Regions from separate parts of the Cellulosimicrobium protaetiae genome, predicted to be linked through region 2. Evidence: riboswitches for the same ligand, from Rfam matches in the RefSeq annotation. Region 2 holds a riboswitch; the other holds the start of a gene.
The links. A riboswitch is a leader RNA that binds a small molecule or an ion and turns the genes downstream of it on or off. The one in region 2 is predicted to bind S-adenosylmethionine.
Positions count from the first base shown of each region.

Region 1 (5,077 bases), 930 kb from region 2:
CCTGACGCCGCGTCGGACCCGCCCGGCGACGAAGGTGCCCTCGCGCGAGGGCCGCACCCCGAGGCGCCTCCCTCGGACCGGGGGGCGGCACCCGGCCCGCGCCGACCCGGACGGGTGCGCGTCCGGTCGACCGATCCCCTGCCCGCCGCCGGTCCCGTGCCCGACGTCCCGGCGGGCGCACCGTCGTCGGGCACGTCCACGGCCACCGCGGGGCGTCCCGAGGAGCCGGACGACGCCGCGGCTCCCTACACGCGCGGCCTCGTGCGGGCCCAGCTCCGGCTCGGGCTCGCGTGCGTGGTCTCGTTCCTCGCGGTCGTCGCGCTGCTCACCGTGACGATGAGCGCCGTGCCCGCGCTGGACGCGGTCGTGGTCCTCGGCGTCCCCCTGCCGTGGCTCGTGCACGCCTACGGCTTCTACCCGGTGATCCTCGCGTTCGCGGTCGTGTTCGCGGTCACGGCCGCCCGCAACGAGCGCCGGTACCGCGCGCTCGCCGAAGGGTCCGGCGGCCCGGACGAGGGCGGTGGCTCGTGAGCGCGCTGCCCCTCGTCGCGATCGGGCTGCTCCTGCTCGCGACCGGCCTCATCGGGTTCTACGGCCTGCGCATCTCGCGCACCACGAGCGACTTCTTCGTCGCGTCGCGCACCGTCCGTCCGGTGTGGAACGCGTCCGCGATCAGCGGCGAGTACCTGTCCGCCGGCACGTTCCTCGGCCTCTCGGGCCTCGTGCTGCTCTCGGGTGCCGAGGCGTTCTGGTTCCCCGTCGGGTACGCGGCCGGGTACCTGCTCGTCCTGCTGTTCGTCGCCGGCCCGCTGCGCCGCAGCGGCGCGTACACGATCCCCGACTTCGTCCACGCCCGGCTCGACTCCGTCGTCGCGCGCCGCGTGACGAGCGTGCTCGTGCTCGTCATCGGGTGGCTCTACGTCGTGCCGCAGCTCCACGGCGCGGCGCTCGTCATCACGAGCGTCGCGCCCGTCCCGCCGTGGGTCGGGTCGGTCGGGATCGCGGTCGTCGTGAGCGCGGTCGTCGCGGCCGGCGGCATGCGCTCCATCACGTTCGTCCAGGCGTTCCAGTTCTGGGTCAAGCTCACCGCGCTCGCGCTGCCCCTCGTGTTCGTGCTCATGGCGCTGGGCGGCGCGTTCGAGCCGGGTGGCGCCACCGTGACCTTCGACCCCGCGGCGGTCTTCCCGCACGACGCCGGTCCCGGCGGCCTCGACGCGTACGCGACCGTGTCGCTCCTGCTCGCGCTGCTGCTCGGGACCACCGGCCTGCCGCACGTCCTCGTGCGCTTCTACACCTCGCCCGACGGCGGCTCCGCCCGCCGCACGACCGTCGTCGTGCTCGTGATGATCAGCGTGTTCTACATGGTGTCCAGCACGCTCGGGCTCGTCGCCCGGGTCGTCGCACCCGACCTCGCGGAGCCCGGCGTCGCCGACACCGTCGTCCTCACGCTGCCGACCCGCCTCGTGCCCGGGATCGGTGGCGAGCTCCTCGCCGCGCTCGTCGTGGCGGGTGCTTTCGCCGCGTTCCTCGGCACGTCGTCGGGGCTCGTCGTGGCGCTCGCGGGCGTCGTGAGCCAGGACCTGTTCGGCGGGACCGTGCGGTCCTTCCGCTGGTCGGCGGTCGCGTGCACGCTCATCCCGCTGGCGTTCGCGCTCGTCACCATCCCGCAGGGCCTCGTGACGAGCGTCGGGACGGTGTTCGTCTTCGCCGCGTCCGCCCTCTCGCCGGTGATCCTGCTCGGCGTGTGGTGGCGCCGCCTCACCGCGCGCGGCGCGGTCGCGGGGATGGTCGTCGGGTCCGTCCTGTGCGCGACGGCGCTGCTCGCCTCGTCCGCGCTCGTCGCCGCGGGCTACGGGACCGGCCCGGCCGGGGAGGCGGTCGACGGCGTCCCCGGCGTCGTGCGCGCCCTGCTCGCCCAGCCCGCCGCCTGGACCATCCCGCTCGCGACGGCGACCGTCGTCGTCGTGTCCCTGCGCGACCGCCACGGACCACCGCTGCGCACCGACCGGTTCCTGCGGCGCCTGCACGTGCCGGAGCTCCGGCGCCGTTGACGACGGTGTGGGACCTGAAATCTGTAGCGTAGAAGGCCTGAAATCTGTAGCGCAGGAGCCCTGAACTGGTCAGATCCAGCGCGCGCCGATCTCGTCGTGGAGCCGGGACATCTCACCTGGCGGTCACCCTCGACCGCATGCCGGATGGGTCGTAGGATCGGGTCAACCATCCAGAGCGGTCGAGAGTCCTGGCTCGACGACACCGCAGCAACCCGCCGACGGAAGCCTCCCGAGGACAAAGGTGCTAACGCCAGGGTCGATGGAGCGACTAATGGTCTCAGAGGCATCCTTCGCGCACCGTCCGGGCAGCCCGTGCCCGACGGCGGTCGCGCACGCACCCACCCCGGTCGGAGCGACGTCGTGAGCGTCGCGGACGCCGTCGGGCAGGCCCACGGCGGGGCGGCACGGCCGACGGTCTCGTTCGAGCTCATGCCCCCGCGCCGCCCGGACGCGGCGCCCAAGTTCTGGGAGACGGCACGCCGGCTCGTCGCGACGCACCCCGACTTCGTGTCCGTGACGTACGGCGCCGCGGGCACCGACCGCGCGACCGCGCGCCAGGTCGTCGGCCGCCTGCTCCAGGGCACGCCTGTGCTGCCGATCGCGCACCTCACGTGCGTCGGGGCGTCGCGCGAGGACGTCGAGGAGGTCATCAACGACTTCCTCGACGAGGGCGTGCGGAGCTTCCTCGCGCTGCGGGGCGACCCGCCGCGCGACCAGCCGGACTGGCAGCCCGCGCCCGACGGCGTGCGGTCGTCGACCGAGCTCGTCGCGCTGCTGCGCGAGGTCGAGGCGTCGCGCTGCGCGGCCGACCCTGCCGCCGCCCTGCGGGGCGCCGCCCGCCCGCTGACGATCGCCGTCGCGACGTTCTGCGACGGCAACCCCGCCGCCGGCACCACGCGGAGCCAGGAGGTGCGCCGCCTGTGGCAGAAGCAGCAGGCCGGCGCGAGCTTCGCGATCACGCAGCTCTTCTACGACGCGTCGTCGTACACCGACTTCGTCGCCGAGGCCCGTGCGGCCGGCGTGACGATCCCCATCCTCGCCGGGCTGCTGCCCACGACGGAGCCCGCGCGGCTCCGTCGCGTCGAGGAGCTCACGGGCGTGCGCGCGCCCCAGCACCTGCTGGACGCGCTCGACGCCCTGCCCGACCCGGAGGCGCAGCACGCCTACGGGATCGCGTACACCGTGGACCTCGCGCAGCGCGTCCTCGACGCGGGCACGCCCGGTCTGCACGTGTACACGTTCAACAAGCACCGCGCCGCTCTTGACCTGCTCGAGGGTGTCCACCTCGGCGGCGGGTCGGGCGGGACCGGGGGCAGCGCCAGCGCTGCCGCCGCCCCGCTCGTCCCGGACCTGGCCAGCGGGCCGTGGGTCACCGGCACCTCCCTGCCCACGACGAGCGCCGCCACGCACGGCACGCCCGTCTGACCGGTCCTCCGGACCAGCAAGAGGTTTCGATCATGGCCACTTCCGTACCCTCCCCTACCCAGAATCCGGTCGGTTTCCCCGCCGGCACCGTGCTCGGCTACCCGCGCATCGGGCGCCGCCGCGAGCTCAAGAAGGCCGTCGAGGCGTTCTGGGCCGGGCGCACGAGCGTCGACGAGCTCGAGGCGACGGCCCGCGAGCTGCGCCTCGCGACCGTCCGCCGGCTCGTCGACCTCGGTCTCGGCGCCGACGACGCCTCGGTCCCCGGCTCGTTCTCCTTCTACGACCAGGTGCTCGACGTCGCCGCCTCCCTCGGGGCGGTCCCGTCGCGGTTCGCGTCGCTCCTCGGCACCGGGCCGGACGAGGCGGGACGCCTCGACCTCGCCGGCTACTTCACCGTGGCACGGGGTCAGGGTGACGACGCCCCGCTCGAGATGACCAAGTGGTTCGACACGAACTACCACTACCTGGTCCCCGAGATCGGCCCGGACACCCCGATCCGGTTCGTCGACGACCGCGTCGTGCGCGAGTTCGTCGAGGCGAAGGAGGCCGGCGTCGTGACGCGGCCCGTCGTCGTCGGGCCGGTGACGTTCCTCGCGCTCTCCAAGGCGGCTGACGACGCCCCCGCGGGCTACTCGCCGCTCGACCGGCTCGACGACGTCGTCGCCGCCTACGCCGACCTGCTGCGCGCGCTCGCCGCCGCCGGCGCCCCGTGGGTGCAGCTCGACGAGCCGATCCTCGTCACCGACTCGGTCGACGTGCCGTTCGCCGACCTCGCCGCCGCGGTGGAGTCGGCGTACCGCGCCCTCGCGACCGACCTCCGCCCCGTGCCGAACCCGGGGTCTTCGCCGGACTCGTCCGCGGACCCGGCCGCGACCCCGGGTTCGGCGCAGGACGCGCGGCCCGCGATCCTCGTCGCCGCGCCGTTCGGCGCGCTCCAGGCCGGTGCCGAGACCGCCGGAGGGGCCGCCCGGGACGGGCTTGCGCTCCTCGCGGGCACCGACGTGGACGCCATCGCGATCGACCTCGTCAAGGGCGCCGTCCCCACGGCCGCCGACGGCGGCGTCCCCGGCCTCGCCGGCAAGACGCTCGTCGCGGGCGTGATCGACGGGCACAACGTGTGGCGCGCGGACCTCGCGGCGAAGCTCGACGTCGTCGACGCCGTCGAGGGACTGGGTGCCGGCGCGGTCTCGGTCGGCACGTCGACGTCGCTGCTGCACGTGCCGCACGACGTCGAGGACGAGACGCTCGCCGCGCCCGGCACCGCGTCGGGCACGACGCTCGACCCGCGCCTGCGCGACTGGCTCGCGTTCGCCGACCAGAAGGTCGGCGAGGTCGCGACGCTCGCGCGCGCGCTCACGGAGGGTCGCGACGCCGTCGCGGCGGAGATCGAGGCGTCCCGCGCGGCGGTGGCGTCGCGCGCGGAGGCGAGCGGCGTCGTCGTGCCCGCGGTGCGCGAGCGCGCGGCCGCGCTGACCGACGCGGACTTCGCGCGCGGCGACTACGCCCAGCGTGCGGCCGCGCAGCAGGAGCGCCTGAACCTGCCGCCGCTCCCCACGACGACGATCGGGTCGTTCCCGCAGACGCCGGAGATCCGCCGCGCC
Region 1 covers NZ_CP052757.1:646,831-651,907, reverse strand. The annotation lists gene FIC82_RS02840 (heavy metal transporter) at 157-531, shown strand; gene FIC82_RS02835 (sodium/solute symporter) at 528-2,051, shown strand; SAM riboswitch class I at 2,215-2,317, shown strand; gene FIC82_RS02830 (methylenetetrahydrofolate reductase) at 2,412-3,476, shown strand; gene metE (5-methyltetrahydropteroyltriglutamate--homocysteine S-methyltransferase) at 3,509-5,077, shown strand, end outside.
Region 1: it holds a riboswitch for S-adenosylmethionine, as region 2 does, so the genes downstream of both, FIC82_RS02830 (methylenetetrahydrofolate reductase) here and FIC82_RS18745 (ABC transporter substrate-binding protein) in region 2, are expected to answer to the same signal.

Region 2 (5,077 bases):
CGCGACGACCTTCGAAGGAGACGCTCCACCATGACGACCCCGCCCCTCCAGACCGCGACCGACGCCGGCGCCAAGGTCGCCGACGGCGCTCTGCTGATCGACGTGCGCTCGGCCGGCGGCCGCGCCGCTCACGGCGAGATCCCCGGTGCCACGCTCGCGGACCGCAACGACCTCGACGCGCTGTTCGGTCCCGCCGGCAACCCGGCGATCTCGCTCGACACGCCCGTCGTCGTCGTGTGCGGGTCGCCGAACGGCTCCGGCCCCGTCGCCGAGGCGCTCGCCCAGCGCGGCTACACGAACGTGTCCCACGTCGACGGCGGCTTCCCGGCCTGGAAGGACGCCGGCCTACCGGCGTCCGACCCGGTCGAGGTACCCGCCGACCCGACACCGGCGCAGGCCTGACCCTCGCCGCGGTGCCCGACGACGTCCGGCCACCCGGCGTCCGGTCGCTGCGGGGTCGACTGCCCGACCCGCCAGCCCTGAACCACCCATCCCCACGACAAGGAGACCACCGTGCCCGTCGAGTTTCTCGGCATCGCCACGACCAACGACGCCTCGGAGACCACCGAGCGCACGACCGCCGCGTTCGACCCCGCCTACCTCGAGCGCATCGTGCGCGCGCACGAGGACAACGGGTGGACGCGCGTGCTCTTCGCGTACGGCTCCTCCGGCCCCGAGCCCGCAGCGCTCGCCGCCTACACCGCGGCGCGCCTCGACTCGATCGAGCTGCTGCTCGCGCACCGGCCCAACGTGTCCTACCCGACCTACGCCGCGAAGACGTTCGCGACGCTCGACCAGCTCTCCGGCGGGCGGCTCTCCGTCCACTTCATCACCGGCGGCAACGACCACGAGCAGGGCCGTGAGGGTGACACGCTGACCAAGGACGAGCGGTACGCGCGCACCCACGAGTACATCCAGATCGTGAAGCAGGCCTGGGCGAGCGCCGAGCCGTTCGACCACCACGGCCCGTTCTACGACTTCGACGACTTCGTGCTCGACGCCAAGCCGTTCGAGGGACGCACCCCGACCATCTCGTTCGGCGGGTCGTCCGACGCCGCGTTCCGCGTCGGCGCGGCCGAGGCCGACATCTACGCCGTCTGGGGCGAGCCCCTCGACCGCACCGCCGAGCAGATCGCGCGCGTGCACGCCGAGGCCGCCGCCGCGGGCCGCGCGACGCCGCCCCGCATCCACGCCGCGTTCCGGCCGATCGTCGCCCCGACCGAGGAGCTCGCCTGGGAGAAGGCGCACCGCGTCCTCGACCGGATCGAGGCGCGCAAGGCGGCCGCGGGCGGGCAGCTCAGCCGTCGGCACCCGATCGACAAGCCCGAGAACGCCGGGTCTCAGCGACTCCTCGAGATCGCCGCCCAGGGCGAGCGCTTCGACACCGCCCTGTGGACCGCGACGGCCAAGGCCACCGGCGGCGCCGGCAACTCCAACGCGCTCGTCGGGACGCCCGAGCAGGTCGCCGAGGCCCTCCTCGCGTACTACGACCTCGGCGTCCGCGTCATCTCCGCCCGCGGCTACGACCTGCTCGACGACGCGATCGACTTCGGCCGCTACGTCATCCCGATCGTCCGCGAGGAGGTCGCGAAGCGCGACGCCGCCACCGCGGAGGCGGCCGCGGCCTGACGGTCCGGGACCGAGATCGGCAGAGAAGGACGAGGTCGGCGGCCCCGGCCGAGATCGGCACGTGCACGTGCCGACCTCGACTGGCACTGCCGATCTCGGTGGCGAGCCCGCTCGGCCCGACCACGAACGACGACAGCAAGGAGCAGGACCGTGCGGTTCCAGTTACTCGACATCGTGTTCAACCCGCCCCATCCGGTGACCGGGGAGGCGGTCGCGCCGTCCGACCGGTTGAACCGGGTCGTGGAGACGGCGGTGCTGGCGGAGGAGCTCGGGTTCGACTCGTTCGCGGTGGGGGAGCGGCACGCGGGGGAGGTGCTGTCGTCGGCACCGACGGTGATCCTCGGGGCGGTCGCGGCGCGGACGTCGCGGATCCTCCTGAGCACCGGCGTGACGGTGCTGTCGCTGCTCGACCCGATCCGCGTCGCCGAGGACCTCGCGACGGTGGACCAGCTGAGCCGCGGGCGGCTGGAGATCGTCATCGGCAAGGGCAACGAGGTGCTGCAGTACCCGCTGCTGGGGCTCGACATCGACAAGCAGTACGAGTACCTGCAGGAGAACTACGAGCTCCTGCGCCTGCTGCTGTCGGAGGAGGACGTGAGCTGGAGCGGGCGGCACCGGCACGCGCTGGAGCGCGCGACGACGCTGCCGCGTCCGTTCGCCGGGCCGTTCCGCATCTGGCACGGGTCGGCGACGTCGCAGTTCGCGGTGGAGCTCGCGGCGCGGTACGGGGACCCGATCGTCAGCGCCAACGCGCTGCAGCCGCGCGAGAACTACCAGGTGCTCATCGACCGCTACCGCGAGCGGTACGCGGCGCACGGGCACGACCCGGCGTACGGGTTCGTGGGGTCGGGCTCGGGCGGGCTGTTCCTCGCCGACACGACGGAGGAGGCGGTCGAGCAGTACCGCCCGATCTACGAGGGCCAGGTCGCGGCGGCGGCACGTCGCGGCTACGGGCCGGATGCCGTGGGGAAGGCGCCGAGCTTCCGGACGGTCGAGGACGCCGTCGAGCGCGGCCCGGCGCTGGTGGGCTCGCCGGAGCGCGTAGCGGAGAAGATCCTCGACTACCACGCCTCCTACGGGCACGACCTCCAGTCGGTGTCCGTCAACCACCTCATCCCCGCGACGCAGCAGGAGGACGTGCTGCGCCGGTTCGCGGAGGAGGTGGTCCCGGTCGTGAAGGCCGAGGTGAAGACCGACCTGTGGAGCCCGGCAGACGCCCGTCGCGCGGCGGGCTTCACCGCCACCTGACCCGCCCCACCGGTCGTGGGCATGAAAGGGGCCCGGTTCGCGCGGCGAGACCGGGCCCTTCTCATGCCCACGGCGGGGAGACGAAACATCCGTCCGCCTGGCGGGACGGCCGTCTCGAAACTTGACTCAACCCGTCGGGATTGTCTTTCCTGCCCCCAGGTGACGAGCGTCAGCACCCAGGCCCGGCTCGCTGACCAGCAACCCTTCGACGTGACGGGGTGCTCCGGGAACGACCTGACCGCGTGGCTCCCGCCGCGCGGTAAGCACGGCACCCCGGTGGGATCCCCCGCCGCGTCGGCCCTCGGCCCGGCGCGGACGACCACCGGCGCCGGACGATCGCCGGTCCTCAGCCGGCACACGAGGAGAGCAGCACGACATGATCCCCACACCTCACCGACGCCGGTCCCTGACCGTCGCCGCGGCGGCCGCCGCGACGGGCCTCCTGCTCAGCGCGTGCGCGGGCGGAGGCTCCGGCGCGTCCGACGGCGGCGGGTCGCCGAGCCCGACGGGCGAGCCCGTGGCGGGCGGCGACCTGACCTTCGCGATCACGGTCGACTCGCACTGCATCGACCCGCAGCAGGTCGGCAACAACGACGCCATCGCCGCGGCCCGCCAGACCGTCGCGTCGCTCACGGCGCAGGACCCGGAGTCGGGCGAGATCCTGCCGTGGCTCGCGGAGAGCTGGGAGGTGAACGACGACGCGTCGAGCTACACGTTCCACCTGCGAGACGACGCGACGTACGCCGACGGCACGCCGATCGACGCCGAGTCGGTCAAGACCAACTTCGACGCGATCGTCGCCCTCGGCGCGACGGCGTCGCTCGGGTCGCAGTACCTCGTCGGCTACGAGGGCACCACGGTCACCGACCCGCAGACCCTCACGGTCGACTTCGCGGCGCCGAGTGCCCAGTTCCTCCAGGCGACGTCGACGTTTTCGCTCGGCCTGCTCGCGCCGTCGTCGGCCGACCTGAGCGTCGAGGACCGGTGCGCCGGGAAGTTCGTCGGCTCCGGCCCGTTCTCGGTGAAGTCCTACACGCAGGACCAGGAGATCGTGCTCGAGAAGGTCGCGGGCTACGCGTGGGGCTCGGAGGCGAACGACCACCAGGGCGAGGCCTACCTCGACACCGTGACGTTCAAGGTCATCCCCGAGGCGAGCGTGCGCAGCGGCAGCCTGCAGTCCGGGCAGATCGACGCGACCGCCGCGATCTCGACCGTCGACCTCCCGCAGTTCGACGGCAACGGGTTCTGGCTCGAGTACCGGGCCAACCCGGGCGTCGTGTTCAACCTGTTCCCCAACGAGTCGAGCCCGCTCGCGGGCGACGAGGCCGTGCGGACGGCGATCCTCAAGGGGATCGACCGCGAGCAGATCGCGGACACGGTGCTGAGCGAGCAGGACGAGCCGGCCACCGGCGTCCTGTCCCACTCGACGCCGCTCTACGAGAGCGTCGCGGACGAGCTCGCCTACGACCCCGAGGGCGCCAAGAAGATCCTCGATGACGCGGGCTGGGTCGAGGGCGCCGACGGCGTCCGTGAGAAGGACGGCCAGAAGCTCTCGACGACGGTGACCTTCTGGCAGGTGCCCGAGCCGCTCGAGCTGGTCCAGCAGCAGCTCGCGCAGATCGGCGTCGACCTCCAGCTCCAGCACGTGACCGTCGCGGAGTCGCAGGCCATCACGGAGAGCGGCGACTTCGACTTCGACTACTACAACCTCACGCGCTCCGACCCGGACGTGCTGCGGACGATCTTCTCGGCGAACGCGCGCAACATCAACCAGCGCGACGCGGAGGAGGTCGACGACCTGCTCGACGCGTCGGCCGCGGCGACCGACCCGGCCGAGCGGCAGGAGCTCGTCACGGAGGCGTCGCGCCTCCTGGTCCAGAAGGGCCACGCGATCCCGGTCTACGAGCTGTCGACGATCATCGCGGCCGCCGACACGGTCCACGGCCTGACGTTCGAGGCGTCCTCACGCCTCGACTTCTACGACGCCTGGGTCACCCAGGGCTGACCCGCCGGGTCCGCCTGCCCGACGCCGCGGCGTCGGGCAGGCGGACCGTCCCCCCACGGAAGGAGGCCGACCATGGGCCGATACGTCCTGCGTCGCGCCGGGCAGGGGCTGTTCGTGCTCTGGGCGGCGTTCACGATCTCGTTCTTCGTCCTCTACCTGCTGCCCAGCGACCCGGCCGCGCTCATGGCGAGCGGC
Region 2 covers NZ_CP052757.1:4,351,258-4,356,334, reverse strand. The annotation lists gene FIC82_RS18760 (rhodanese-like domain-containing protein) at 31-402, shown strand; gene FIC82_RS18755 (LLM class flavin-dependent oxidoreductase) at 514-1,629, shown strand; gene FIC82_RS18750 (LLM class flavin-dependent oxidoreductase) at 1,780-2,877, shown strand; SAM riboswitch class IV at 3,036-3,149, shown strand; gene FIC82_RS18745 (ABC transporter substrate-binding protein) at 3,254-4,882, shown strand; gene FIC82_RS18740 (ABC transporter permease) at 4,955-5,077, shown strand, end outside.